DNA from 2 places in the Lysinibacillus sp. ACHW1.5 genome. Region 1 is predicted to be linked to the other one. Evidence: riboswitches for the same ligand, from Rfam matches in the RefSeq annotation. Region 1 holds a riboswitch; the other holds the start of a gene.
The links. Region 1 has a riboswitch for thiamine pyrophosphate ahead of thiM (hydroxyethylthiazole kinase). Riboswitches for the same ligand answer to the same signal wherever they lie in the genome.
Positions count from the first base shown of each region.

Region 2: linked by a shared signal. The riboswitch ahead of thiC (phosphomethylpyrimidine synthase ThiC) and the one ahead of thiM (hydroxyethylthiazole kinase) in region 1 are both predicted to bind thiamine pyrophosphate.

Region 1 covers NZ_CP091777.1:3,375,433-3,383,054, forward strand. Annotated here, with positions in the region: gene sppA (signal peptide peptidase SppA) at 1-843, opposite strand, end outside; gene mbcS (acyl-CoA synthetase MbcS) at 1,031-2,614, opposite strand; TPP riboswitch at 2,805-2,902, shown strand; gene thiM (hydroxyethylthiazole kinase) at 2,986-3,753, shown strand; gene thiD (bifunctional hydroxymethylpyrimidine kinase/phosphomethylpyrimidine kinase) at 3,741-4,565, shown strand; gene thiE (thiamine phosphate synthase) at 4,555-5,199, shown strand; gene L6W14_RS16935 (alpha/beta-type small acid-soluble spore protein) at 5,270-5,488, opposite strand; gene thiI (tRNA uracil 4-sulfurtransferase ThiI) at 5,634-6,842, opposite strand; gene L6W14_RS16945 (cysteine desulfurase family protein) at 6,843-7,622, opposite strand, start outside.
Region 2 covers NZ_CP091777.1:230,723-238,344, reverse strand. Annotated here, with positions in the region: gene thiC (phosphomethylpyrimidine synthase ThiC) at 1-1,744, opposite strand, end outside; TPP riboswitch at 1,884-1,998, opposite strand; gene L6W14_RS01120 (AEC family transporter) at 2,059-2,988, opposite strand; gene L6W14_RS01115 (methyl-accepting chemotaxis protein) at 3,099-5,198, opposite strand; gene L6W14_RS01110 (S-layer protein) at 5,453-7,096, shown strand; gene L6W14_RS01105 (bacterial transcriptional activator domain-containing protein) at 7,137-7,307, opposite strand.

The DNA of each region.
Region 1 (7,622 bases):
TCCATAATCCTCACGAAGAGCTGCAATGGCCGCTTCTTCATCACCAATTTCATCAATTAACCCTGCTTCAAGCGCTTTTGTACCGCCAAGAATACGACCATCTGCAACCTTCTTCACTTCTGCTTCAGACATATTACGTCCCTGCTCTACAATATCTACAAATTCTTCGTACGTTTCATTAATCATATCTTGCATCATTGCACGTTCCTCTTCTGTCACTTCACGCATTGGACTTAGCATATCTTTATGCTCTCCTGATTTAAACGTCTCAAATTTGACCCCTACTTTTTCAGCCAACTCTTGATAGTTAATAGATTGCATGATGACACCAATAGAACCTGTTATTGTATCACGATGGGCAAATATTTTATCTGCTGGTGCCGAAATATAATAACCACCTGAAGCTGCCATAGAATCCATCGATACATAAATTGGTATTTGTCGTTCTTCTTTGATTTTTAGTAGCTTTTTATAGATATCTGCAGATTCCTTTACACCACCACCTGGTGAATTAACGCTTAAGACAACACCCTGTATGGACTCATCATATAAAATATTATCCAATTGTTCTAAGAAAAATTGATGATCATAGGCAACTGGTTGCCACAATGTACTTGAGCCGATATCTTGAATCGTTCCATCTACCTTTAAATAAGCAATTCGCTTATCAAAATTTTCCCCTTCAATGACATTTTCATATACATCTAAGCTATTACCTGCCATTAAGCTATCAAAATTACCTAGGAAATCTGCTTTAAATAGCGCAAAAATGGTATTAATTCCTAACGAAAATAGTAAGAGAACACCTGCCACTACTAAAGCAACCCACCTTTTTACATTCATGTCTTTCCGCCTCCTCAACACGTAATACGTATGACTTGCCAATTTGTTTCATTTTTTTGCAATAATTAAACACAAAAAGCTTTAAGCTATGTATTTCCTCATATTACCTTACCTAAAAAAAATAAAAAAATCAAAGTCCATACCTTTGATGAACTTTGATTTTCGACATTATTTCCTAGGAAATGAATTAGAATTGGAGGTGTTTAATTTCTTGTTGTCGTAATTCGACACGTCTAATTTTCCCAGAAGATGTTTTTGGTAGTTCCTCTACAAATTCAATAGCACGTGGATATTTATAAGGAGCGGTCAATGATTTAACATGACTTTGGAGTGTTTGAATAAGCGCTCCATCACCTTTTTCACCATCGCGCAGAACAATAAATGCCTTGACAATATTTCCTCTTACTTTATCAGGGCTCGCTATAACAGCAGCCTCTTTTACAGCTGGATGCTTCATTAAAGCATCCTCTACTTCAAAAGGGCCAATTGTATAGCCTGAGGAAATAATAACATCGTCTCCTCGTCCGTCAAACCAAAAGTAGCCATCTTCATCTTTATAGGCACGATCTCCTGTAATATACCAATCCCCACGAAATTGTAAATTTGTACGTTCAGGATCATTTAAATATTTTTTAAAGAGGGCTGGTGTTTCACGATGAACAGCAATATCACCAACTTCTCCGATTGCAACGGGTTTGCCCAAATCATTAATAATTTCAACAGTGTTGCCAGGAGTAGGTTTTCCCATCGACCCAACTCTTGCGTCCATTCCTACCATTGTGCCTACCAATAATGTATTTTCTGTTTGTCCATAGCCATCTCGCACTTGTAATTTGAATGTTTCCAAGAATACTCTAATGACCTCACTATTTAATGGCTCACCAGCTGATACAGCTTGGCGAATCGCACTTAAATCATATTCATATAAATCTTCAAGCGCTGCCATAAAACGATATTCAGTTGGTGTACAGCATAATACATTGATTTTGAATCGCTCAAGCAATGCTAAATAACAAGCTGCTTCAAATTTACCTTTGTAGACAAATGCAGTAGCACCACTACCTAAAGTAGCTAGAAACGGACTCCATATCCATTTTTGCCATCCTGGTGCTGCAGTCGCCCAAACAATATCATTTTCTTGTACCCCCAACCAATGTGGTGCTGTTGTTCGTAAATGAGCATAGCCCCAACTATGCGTATGCACTGCTGCTTTTGGATTTCCTGTTGTTCCGCTTGTATAGGCTAAAAATGCATGGTCTGTACTTTTTGTTGGGATAGGATTTATGTAGGTTGTAGGTTGATTATTCATTTTTTCAAGTATGTTCTGCCAAGGTTCATGTGCATTCCCTATGACAAATTGCAGTATGTCTTGTAAATTTCCAACTTTATCGAACTGTTCAATATAGGGTTCGAATGCAATAACTGCTTTAGCATTTGCATGATGAATTCGATACTCAATATCCTTTGTTCTTAACATCTCAGAACTTGGAATAATCGTTAAACCCGCTTTCAATGCAGCAATATACACTATATATGCTTCCACTGAACGTGGTACCATCACTAAAATGACATCACCTTTCTTTAAACCTTGCTTAGTGAATACATGTGCTGCTTGATTCGCTTTTTCCAATAAATGTGCATATGTAATACATTGGATGTCTTGGTTTTCCTCATAAATAATTAAAGCATTTTTGGTTGCATCCTGAGCATATTTTTCAATTTCCTCTACTATGTTATACCATTCTGGTGCAACTAAATCTTGTCTTTTCATGGCAATTGCCCCCTTTTGTTATGACACATTATAAGACTCTTTTTTCAGCATTTTCAATGGTTTGTGCTTAATTTCGGTAAAGTCATGACAACTATCATACTCTCCTATATGGCATCGGTCACATTTTATCTATAGGAAAACTTGCTATTGAATACAACTGAAAAGTATGGTACATTTTGGTCAACTAAAAGCAAGATTGCAGGGGGACTCGTAAGAGTTGAGAAGGTAAAACCTGACCCTTTGAACCTGTTAGTTAATACTGACGTAGGGAGCAATAAACATCGTTTTCAGATGAAAGGCTCTTTTCGTGCATTTTTACACAAAAAGAGCCTTTTTTGCATGCTTACGTCCATCCCTAAAGGAGGACTACAATGATTTTTCAAACAATTCGTCAACAGCAACCACTTATCCATTGTATTACCAATTATGTAGTGGCAAATTTTCAAGCAAATGGTTTATTAGCGATAGGTGCTTCACCAGTAATGGCCGATGACTGCCAAGAGGTAGAGGAGATGGTGGCCATTGCTCAAGCATTATTAATTAATATTGGAACACTTAATGATCGCACAAAAAGTGCCATGTTATTAGCAGGCGAAAAAGCCAATAAACTTGGTATTCCTGTTATTTTAGATCCTGTCGGAGTTGGAGCCACAACTTATCGTAAGGAAACCGTAAGATACTTACTGGAAAACATACAATTTGCGGTGATTCGCTGTAATCTCGGCGAGCTAGCAGCAATAGCTGGTGTAAATTGGCAACAAAAAGGTGTCGATAGTGGTCATGGCACTATCGCTATGGAATTAGAAGCCACATCATTGGCTCAACGCTATCAATGCATTGTTATTGTCACAGGAGAACACGATTTTATAACTGATGGCAAGCATAGCCAATGGATTGCTGGTGGTCATCCACAAATGACGGAAGTAACGGGTACAGGTTGTTTACTTAGCGCAATTTGTGGCGCAGCCTATAGTGTAAGCCATAATCCTTACCAACAATTAACAGAAACACTTACTTACTATAAAAAAGCAGGTGTACTGGCATCCGCATTTACTGCAGACATTGGTGATTTTCAAATAGCCTTACTCAATGCTATACATCGCTTATCAAAGGATGGTGCAGCTTCATGCATATTGTAACAACAATCGCTGGCTCAGATAGTGGTGGTGGCGCGGGTATACAGGCTGATTTAAAAACATTTCAGGAATTAGAAGTGTTTGGTACTTCTGTTATTACTGCTCTAACTGCTCAAAATACTTTGGGTGTAACAGGTGTTTGCCCGATTGACGTTTCCTTTATAAAAAAACAATTAGAAGCCTTAGTAGAAGATTTTCCAATCGCTGCGATTAAAACAGGAATGCTTTATTCCTCAGAAATTATCACAGCAATTGCACACAAGATCAGGGAGCTAAACATTCCACTGATTGTTGATCCAGTGATGATTGCAAAAGGTGGGGAAAGCCTATTACAGCCAGAAGCTATCGATGCCTTACGCTCAACTTTATTACCACTTGCTACGGTTGTTACGCCCAATATACCCGAGGCAGAGACACTTACTGGGAGATCTATTCATCATTTTGAAGATATGAAAGAAGTAGCTCAAAGCTTGTTACAGCTAGGTGTACAATGTGTCATCATTAAAGGTGGTCATTTAGCAGATCCACTTTATGCCATTGATTACGTATTTTTAAAAAATGGGCGTTCTTTTTCGATGCAGTCTCCTCGCATCCAAACAAAAAATACGCATGGTACTGGATGTACATTTTCCGCAGCACTTACTGCTTTTCTTGGACAAGGATTTGCTCTGGAAAATGCCATTATAGAAGCTAAAAAATTTATTCAATTAGCTATTATGTATAATTTATCGATTGGAAATGGTCATGGACCCACTAATCATTTTGCTTATCAACAGCATAAGGAAGCCTGTGAGGTGATTATTCATGAAACGTGAGGATTTGCAGCTTTATTTTATTATGGGTACGAGCAATGTTCCTTCTCAAGAAGAACCTATCTATATCCTCGAAAAAGCCTTGCAAGCAGGCATTACAATGTTTCAATTTCGTGAAAAAGGTCCTCACGCATTAACGGGACTTGCCTATGAACAGTTTGCACGCCAATGTCAACAACTATGTCATCACTATAATGTGCCCTTTATCATTAATGACGATGTTGATCTAGCGATACGACTCGGAGCTGATGGTGTTCATATCGGGCAAGATGATTTACCTGTAGGTGTAGCACGTAAAAGAATTGGGAACATGATTCTTGGTGTATCTGTCCATAGCGAGGAAGAATTGCAAATAGCTATGAACCATCAAGCTGATTATGTCGGCATCGGCCCAATCTTCCCAACGTCCTCTAAAAGCGATGCTCAACCACCATGTGGCACATCTTTTTTACAGGAGGCTCATTCTCTGCATCCTGAATTACCAATTGTAGCAATTGGCGGAATAAATTTCGCAAATGCACATTCTGTATTTCAAACGGGGGTTGATGGTGTTGCGGTTATTTCAGCTATTTGTCAAAGCAAAAATGTTGATTATACAGTAGCTACATTTAAATCCCTATCTTGTATAAATAAATGATCAATAAACAAACTAAAACCAGTGCCTTTTACGGTCACTGGTTTTAAGTTTATAAATGCTTAATCAGCATTTATTGGTTGTTGTTTGGCATACCTTTTAATTGAGATTCTGCCATTTGTACAAGACGTTTAGTGATTTCACCACCAACGGAACCGTTGGCACGAGCTGAAGCTTCAGCTCCTAATTGAACACCAAATTCTTGTGCAATTTCGTATTTCATTTGATCTAGTGCTTGTTGTACACCAGGTACTGCAAGCTGGTTTGAACTACGGTTGTTGTTTGAAGCCATGTTTCTCACCTCCTTGTGAATATAGAATGTGCGATATTAGATTTTTAATACAAAAAATTTAGAGGTAAATTGTACCTCTATTGGAATAACGCTATCCATACAAAAAAGCCGTCTCAAAATGGGCTTTGAGACGGCTTTTAAATCCTTATAGTAGATCTGCAAATTTATCTTGCTGTTCCTCTTTCTTAGGGAAAATATAGACCTCGCGATTCTTCACTGCTCGCTCGATCAATTCATCAAAGTCAGAGAAGCTTTCATAATGCTCAACCTTTTCAAGCTTCGGTTTTGTTTTTGGACTAGCTGGTGTAAAAATCGTGCAGCAATCTTCAAATGGCTGTATAGATGTTTCGTATGTGCCGATTTTTTCCGCAATATCAATAATTTCTAATTTATCTGTTGAAATCAGTGGACGAAGGATAGGTGTATTTGTTACTGCGTTTATTGCTGTTAAGCTTTCAAGCGTTTGACTCGCTACTTGTCCAAGACTTTCACCCGTTACAATAGCAAGTGCACCAATTTCCTCACGCACCTGATCAGCAACCTTCAACATCATTCGGCGAGTTGTCGTCATCGATACATTAGAAGGTACTTTTTCTTTAATAAGAACTTGTATTTCAGTAAAAGGAATGACATGCAAACGAATACTAGCACCAAATTTTGTTAATTCATTGGCAAGCACTTTAACCTTTTCCAATGAATTTTGGCTTGTATAAGGTGGACTAAAGAAGTGAATAGCCTCTAATCGCACACCACGCTTCATCATTAAATAACCAGCAACAGGGCTATCAATACCACCAGATAGCATTAATAAAGACTTGCCATTTGATCCTACTGGCATTCCACCTGCACCAGGTAAGACTTGTGCCATCATATAAGTTGCATCATGGCGAACTTCTACACGTAGCTCAATATCAGGCTGCTTCACTTTAACAGATAAATTTTGAAATTGCGGTAAAACATAGCCACCGATCTCACGTTGGATGGCATGAGATTCTAAAGGAAATGTTTTATCAGTACGTTTTACCTCTACTTTAAATGTATGGGGCTCGTCTTTAAATGTCTCCATAATCGTGATAGCGAGCTTTTTCATACTGTCCATATCTTTTTCGCATGCAGCGACAGGACTAAATGATTGAATACCAAAAATTTTAGGTAAACCTGTAATTAGCATTTGCATTTGTGCTTCGTCTTCTATGGCAATAAACATACGGTCACGTTCTGTGCGAATATGCAGTTGTCCTAAATCTGCAAAGGCATGACGAATATTTTCACGTAAACGGCGGATAAAATCCATTTTGTTGCGACCTTTTGTAGAAAGCTCACCATATCTAATTAAAATTTCTTTCCAAATCATTTACTTATTTTCTCCTTTGAGTTCCAACATTACTTCTGCTAGTACTTGTTTAAAGTTTTCTATATCTTCTATTGTGTTATGTGCGCCAAAGCTAAGGCGAATCACGCCTTTTTTATAATGCTCATCAAGGTGAAGCGCCTCGACGACATGACTTGTTTTCGTTTGCTTGGAAGAACATGCACTTGATGTCGACACAATGACACCACGTTTTTGCATAGCATTAATAATGACTTCCCCTTTTAAATCACGAACACTAAATGACACAATATGCGCAGCTCCCTGTGGGGTTGATAAAACATGGACTGCTTCGCCATAACTTTCTAGCTGAGTTCGGATTTCATCATGCCATTGACGGTATTTTTTTGTGCGTTCATTCATGGTTTCAACAGCAAGTCGAGCCGCTTTCGCTAAAGCAACAGCTTGCGGAACTGCTACAGTACCACTACGCATACCAAATTCCTGACCTCCACCAAGAGCAAAAGGCTGCCATCTTATGGGTTTACGGAATGCTAACACTCCTGAGCCTTTAAAGCCATGAATTTTATGGCCAGAGATAGAAATACAGTCAGGTCCTTCTTCTTTAAAGGATATTGCTAATTTTCCAAAGCTTTGCACAGCATCAACATGAAAGACAGCACGACTCATTTCATGAATCATTTTTGCTGCTTCCTTTATAGGCTGAATTGCACCCATTTCATTATTCACATGCATGATGCTAACTAAAATTGTTTCTTTTCGTATTTTAGTACGAAGCTCATCTAGAGAAATCACACCATTTCG
Region 2 (7,622 bases), 1.4 Mb from region 1:
CCTCAGCCTTTTCTTTCATACCTTGATGGATCGCTTCAGTCGTATTCAAATCCTTATCTTTCGCATAATTACGAATATCCTGTGAAATTCTCATGCTACAGAATTTAGGCCCGCACATAGAACAAAAGTGTGCTGTTTTTGCTCCCTCTGCTGGCAGTGTCTCATCATGATATTCCACTGCACGCTCGGGATCTAGTGACAGATTGAATTGATCACGCCAACGGAACTCAAAGCGCGCTTTAGACAGCGCATCGTCTCGTTGTTGTGCACCTGGATGACCTTTTGCTAAATCAGCAGCATGTGCAGCAATTTTATAAGTGATAACGCCCACACGAACGTCCTCGCGATTCGGTAAACCAAGATGCTCTTTCGGTGTCACATAACAAAGCATCGCTGTACCAAACCAGCCAATCATGGCTGCCCCAATGGCTGATGTAATGTGGTCATAACCTGGAGCAATATCTGTTGTGAGTGGTCCTAATGTATAGAAGGGCGCTTCCTTACAAGCCTCTAATTGCTTGTCCATATTTTCTTTAATCAGATGCATTGGTACATGACCTGGTCCTTCAACCATCACCTGAACATCATGCTGCCAAGCAATTTGTGTTAGCTCACCTAGTGTTTCAAGCTCTGCAAATTGTGCCTCATCATTGGCATCTGCAATTGAGCCTGGGCGTAAACCATCACCTAAGGAAAAAGCAACATCATAGGCTTTCATAATTTCACAGATTTCCTCAAAGTGTGTATACAGGAAGTTCTCTTGATGATGATATAAACACCACTGAGCCATGATAGAGCCCCCTCGTGATACAATGCCTGTTACACGATTTGCTGTAAGCGGTACATAGCGTAAAAGGACACCTGCATGAATAGTGAAATAATCCACACCCTGCTCAGCTTGCTCGATGAGGGTATCACGATAAACCTCCCACGTTAAATCCTCTGCTACACCATTTACCTTTTCTAAAGCCTGATAAATTGGCACTGTTCCCACTGGTACTGCAGCATTTCGAATAATCCATTCTCTCGTTGTATGAATATGTTTACCAGTCGATAAATCCATAATATTATCTGCGCCCCATCGAGTTGCCCAGGTCATTTTCTCAACTTCTTCTGCAATGGAAGAAGATACAGCAGAATTCCCGATATTCGCATTGATCTTTACATGAAAATTACGCCCAATAATCATTGGCTCTGCCTCAGGGTGATTAATATTAGAAGGCATTATAGCACGCCCAGCTGCAATTTCTGAACGTACAAATTCAGGATCCATATTTTCACGAATCGCTACAAACTCCATTTCATGGGTTATAATTCCCTTTCGTGCATAGTGAAGCTGTGTCACATTTTTACCTTTTTTAGCACGCAAAGGCTTTCTCGCCAACTCAGGAAAGACATTTTCTTGAATACGCGGGTCATCAACATGACGAAAGCCATTATCCTCAGGTTTAATGGAGCGTCCCTCATATGCTTCTACATCCCCTCGCTCTTGAATCCATGCATTTCGTAAGGCAGGTAAACCTTTCGTAATATCTACTTGGTAGGCTGGATCTGTATAGGGCCCACTTGTATCATATACTCGAATAGGAGCATTTTCTTCATTTCCAAAGCTGCCTGTTGTCGGACTTAATGCAATTTCTCGCATAGGTACTAGAATATCTGGGCGTGATCCTTCCACATATACTTTTTTGCTTCCTTCAAAGCTAGACATAATGGTAATATTCTTTTCACTTATTGCTGACATGAGCTACTTCTCTCCCTTAAATATATTTTGATACAAGGACCGAATCTAGCTCACCCAACAATCCAAAAAATAAAGGCCGAATCCAAAATAATTATTTGGATCCGGCCACGAATGTAAAGGTCTATTGATTGCATACTCTGCAATAGCTTCTTAACTTTCCCACGCTGGTATGAGCCAGATCAGGTCCAAAGGGTCAAGAAACTTCGTAGCGTTTCCCTCTCAGCCTGACTCATCAGACTCCCCTAGTTAATACTATTTAGTTTGATGCTAGTGTAGCAGATAATACTAAGAGATGGAAGTTATTTTTTATCTTACTAGGTAAATAATATTTCCGCAAAATAGATCACAATGGTTACAGTTATACAGCTTACAATGGTTGAAAATAAAACAGCTTGCGCGGCTGTTGCTGATTCTACATCATATTCCAATGCTAGACTAGAACTATTACGAGATGTTGGAAAGGCACTAGCTATAAACAGTGATTGTGCGACGACTCCATCTAATCCCAATATATAAATAATGGCTAATGCAACAGAAGGTCCAATAATTAATCGCGTAAAACAGCTGATAAAGACGGTTTTATTAAACATTGATTTCATCTCTAGTTGTGATAATTGCGCGCCTAATGTAATTAAGGCCACAGCAATAAATCCATCTGCCACATGTTCTACTGGTATTTTGATAAACTGTGGAATACCAATATCAAAATAATTCATAGCTGCACCTATAATCAGCGCATGAATAATAGGCATTTTTAAAAAATCCTTAATGATTATCATACCTGACTTTGTAGAAGAAATTAAATTGTATAAACCATATGTATACGTAGTCATATTTTGAAAGATTACGAGCATGACCTGAATGGCTACCCCAATAGGTTGCGTGGCAAATATCATTTGAGCCACTGGAATACCGTAATTGCCCGAGTTAATAAGCACCACACTATTTTTAAAGACAGCTGCCTCTGTTCTAGGTAAACCTAACCCTTTTGCCATAAAATGACTGAGCAACATTTGACTACCGATAAAAAGTACAATAAATAATCCGACCTCTGCCAGTACAGATAACTCCACATGTGTTTCATATAAATTTATAAAAACAGCTGCTGGCATAAAGCAATATGTAATAAGCTGAGACAATGCTTTTAAATTAAAGCGAAATTTCTTTTGTAGTATAGCGCCTATTACAAGTAACACTAAAATAGGTACAACAATTTGAAAGAAAATCATTCCGAGATACATCATTTCAATGTCCCCCTTCCAGTGTGAATAGTAGTGTTGAATTCCTTCTAGGTCAATTTCTCTGGCTTTCACCATAAAGAAGACTGCCTCTATATTGAAGGCAGCCTTTCTTTTTAAGCAAGCTTAAATCGGTTTACAACTTCTTGTAGCTCGTTTGAAATATCGTTCATATTTTGAATAGACTCAGCTACTTTTTGTAATTCTACTTGTTGATCCATTGCAGAAGCACTTACTTGTTCCGCAGAGGCTGCTGTTTGCTCTGAAATAGCCGAAATACTTTGGATAGCCATGATTGCTTGATTTTTATGCTCTAACATGCTAGATAGTTTATTCATTAATTCACTAATAGAATTTGCAATTGAACCTGACAAGTCACTGCTATCTTTAAATGCTAGTTGCGTGCTTTGTACGGACTCATTTTGAGATTGCATTAAATCTGCATTAGATGCAATCACAGCAACCGTCTGCTGAGAATTTTCAAGAATGCTTTCTACTGTACTCTTAATAATTTCTGTTTCATTCTTAGATTGTTCTGCTAGCTTTCTAACTTCCTCTGCAACTACAGCAAATCCTTTACCATGTTCACCAGCACGTGCAGCCTCGATACTTGCATTTAAAGCTAGCAGATTAGTCTGCTCGGTAATACTTTGGATCGAAGCAATAATCTGATTAATATTGGCAATATTGAAAGCTAATGATTCCATTTGCTGCTGAATACGCCCATTCATTTCATTTGTCTCCATATTACGCTCTCTTAAACTTTCAACCTCATGCAATCCTTTTTCTGTTGTTACACCTGTTTTATGAGATAGCTCATCCATTTCATTAGATAGAGCCGTAATCGCATCAATCTGATCTGATAAATCCATCATTCGATAATTTGTTTCTTCTGTATCCTCTGATTGCTTCGAGGCTCCTTGTGCAATCTCGTTGATAGCTACAGAAACCTCTTGACTAGAAGCAACTACCTCATTAAATGCCTCATTTACCTGATTAGAAGATTGGTTCAATAACCTCGTGGAATTTAGTACAGTTTGAATCGCACTATTGGTTTTATCTAACATATTATTATAAGCCACAGCCACTGCACCAATTTCATCAGGCTTAATATATCGCTCTTCTACCTTTTGTGTTAAATCCCCTTCGGCTGCAGTTTCAATCGATGCACGTAAAAATTTAAGTGGTTTTAGTTGTTTATAGATGAATAACACACTTGCAGCTGTCATCAAAACCACCATAATAATGGAAGCAATAATCGTAAATACAAATACATGATTATATGTTTCTAGAATCTTTGATTCAGCTAACACGACTTGAACAGTCCATGTTTCGTCAATACCCTCTAAAATCATTGGAGCAAAAACATTATAGGCCTTTTCCTTCAGTTGATTAGAGTCAACGTACATACTTGTTAGTTCACCATTTTCCATTGTCTTACTAATACTTGTCCAAGTAGGATCCTCTTGCATATTGCGCCCAACTAGCTCATCACCAAAACTGTTAGCTGTTAGCACACCTTTATTCGTAATAATTGCCGCATAACCGCCCTCTGGGGCATTCGATTTTGTTAAATCATTTAAAAAATCTATTGATACATCGGCTGTCAATACACCGAAAAATGATCCGGAAGCATTGATCAATGGCACCGAAATCGTTGTCATTAATACAGATTGTCCGTTGACATTATAATCATAGGGCTCTGTCAAAACTGCACGTCTCTCTTCTTTTGGTACCCAATACCATTCAGAAATACTCTTATCATCAATACCTTCGATTAGAGCAGTCGAGATATCATTTCCGTTCTTACTTAAATAAGGGATAAAGCGATTTTTACTATCTACTAAAGAAGCCTCAGTTGGTTCTAAAATAATAGATTCTTGCTCAAAGATTGCTCCTACTCCAAGAATGTCATTATTGCTAGCTAAATTTTTTTCCATTATGTCTATGACACCTTTGGTAGACAACGTATTATTCTTCTCCATGCTTTCTATGATACGCTTTGTTGTTTGTAATGTCGTATTGGCTTTCTTAAATCTTTCACTCATAATAGCTGCAGAGGATTCAGCAGTTTGCAATGTTCCATGCTCTGCGTCTTCAACACTTTGCTTTTTTATAATAATTCCCGTTATGACAGTATAGGATAAAAATAAAATGAGAAATAATCCTATTATAAGGGAAGAAAGTTTTAAGGCAATTCCTCTTGATTTTTTCATAACTAACACCCCCACTTTTATACTAATAATAATAGATGGATGATTGTATCACAATAAATTATTTAGCGAATAAAGTAGAAAATTTACAGAATTATAGAGAAAAATACCGATACTTTGCTAATCAATTATTTTTCAATATGAATGACTAATGACTTATTTGAATTGAGATTCATAGTAAAACATCCTCTTTGAATTCTAAATTATAGAAAAATATGATATATTAACTATTAAATAGTATGATTGGAGTGACTTACATGAAAAATAAAGCGCTATCAACATTAATGGCCACGGCTATTACAGCGACACTAGTATTACCAATGTCTACTGCGAATGCCGCATCATCTCAAATACAATCAAATTCATATGAGACACATGTAGCAGCAGCCAAAAAAGTAATAGGTGAATCCGTAACGATCAAAAATATAACAAAAGATACTGTGATAACATCTAATGGTACATTTAGAATTCAATCGGCATTAAAGCCCCTATTTGATACTTCAAATAAAGCTGCATTAACCAATGCCCGAGCTACCATTGTAGTGAAAAATGGTCAAATTACGGACGTTACCTCATTAATATTAAACAAAGCAGGTACTAGCAAAAAAACTGTCTATTTTGATGGAGGTGACGCACTAATCTCGGGAGATCTTACTGTAAACGCTGACTATGTAAAGGTTCAAGATGTTAGCGTAGATGGACAGCTTATCATTACAAACAGAGTAAAAAAAGCCGTTACACTCGATGAAGTAGTAGTAGATGAAACAATTACACTAAAACCAATTGTCACGAAAAAGGTAAGTTGGCTATACGTCAACCTAATCGATATGAAATCATCAAACATCAATTTGGGACGTACTAAAGTCAATATATCTTCTGACCAAACTCTTGCCAAAGTAGATGTAGTAGGTAAAGTGGAATCTTTTGAAGCAATGACTAATATAGAAAAGCTTACAATTGATGTAGCGAAAGATTTTAACCTTTATGGTGAGGGTAAAATTGAGCAAATTGTTGTAAAAGGCGGTACTAAAGTAGCTTTAGATTCAGGACATCTGGTAAACAATGTACAGGTGGACGATAGTCGTGTCTCCGTGACGCTTCCTGTCATTGATAAAAAGGAACTTAATACACTTATCGCATCCCCACCATATGTACAAGTATCTGTGAACGGCTATGATGTTTTAAATACGGACAAATGGACAACACAAGCAGACCGTACAGTGTTTGATTCTGCTGTAGCAAGTGCGAAAGCTATAGCAAATAATTCAAATGCCTCACAAGAACAGGTGAAAAATGCCATCAATCAGTATAAAAATGCACTAGCAGTCTACCAAGCTGCTCAGAAGAGTGGTACAAAATATGGTTATGGTGATAAAGCTTCCCTTCAATCTTTAATTAATTCTGTTCAATATGTTACGGTTTCATGGGACGGTTCAAATGTCCCTTATAATTCGCCTTGGACTACTCAGACGGAAAGAAACGCCATCGAAGCTGCTGTTTCGTCTGCACAGTTAATTGTCAATAATTATTATGCGACTCAAACTGATATTGCCAACGCGATCAATAATTTAAACAATGCTATTCGCACTTATAAAAATGCTTATAAGTATGGCACAAATGGTGGTTATAATGTCGAAAAATCTTATTTAGAGTCCCTTATCACTTCAGCCTATAATGACCTTGTGTCAATATCGTACAACGGAGATGGCAGTGATGTACCTTATTACTCAAAATGGACTTCACAAAATGACTGGATCTATATAAATAACTATATTGAACAAGCGAAATCTATTGTAAACAATTATTACGCAACTCAGCTTGAAGTCGTAAGTGCTTATAATAATTTGAACAGCGCATTGAGCTATTACAACTCTGCTAAACGTGATGGTTTATTACACTAAAAGAAGGACTCTGCGTCATGCAGAGTCCTTAAAATTTTAACTAATTAAAAGCATCTACTTGAGACATGGTATTAATCTGTTTCCAGCTTCTATACCAATCCTCAATCTCCTCACTTGGTTCCACTGCCAAATGCTCTTGAAGCGTCTTTTTTAACAGCCAATATTGCTCCTCAACGGCGGCTGTATTATTAAGTAGATCGTAAAGTTTCATTAAAGTAAAATAACCAACCTCTGCATCTTTAATCTATTAACTTCTTATATTATTTTTCCAAAATAACAAAAATCTCTATAACAATAGGCAATTTTAAATTATTCTAGCATTCAGAAATATACATCTTCTATACCACACATCTAAAAACCTCTTCAATCTTATTTCATGGTAGATATTAAGCACATTTGCATATGGTATTTTAAAGCAAAAGTACTTGAAGAAGTTGCAATGTTCCCTTTGTCTCTCCAACCTTTTTCTACTTACTGAGCATTTGCAATATAAACAGCACAAGTTCAACTAATAAATACAAAAAAG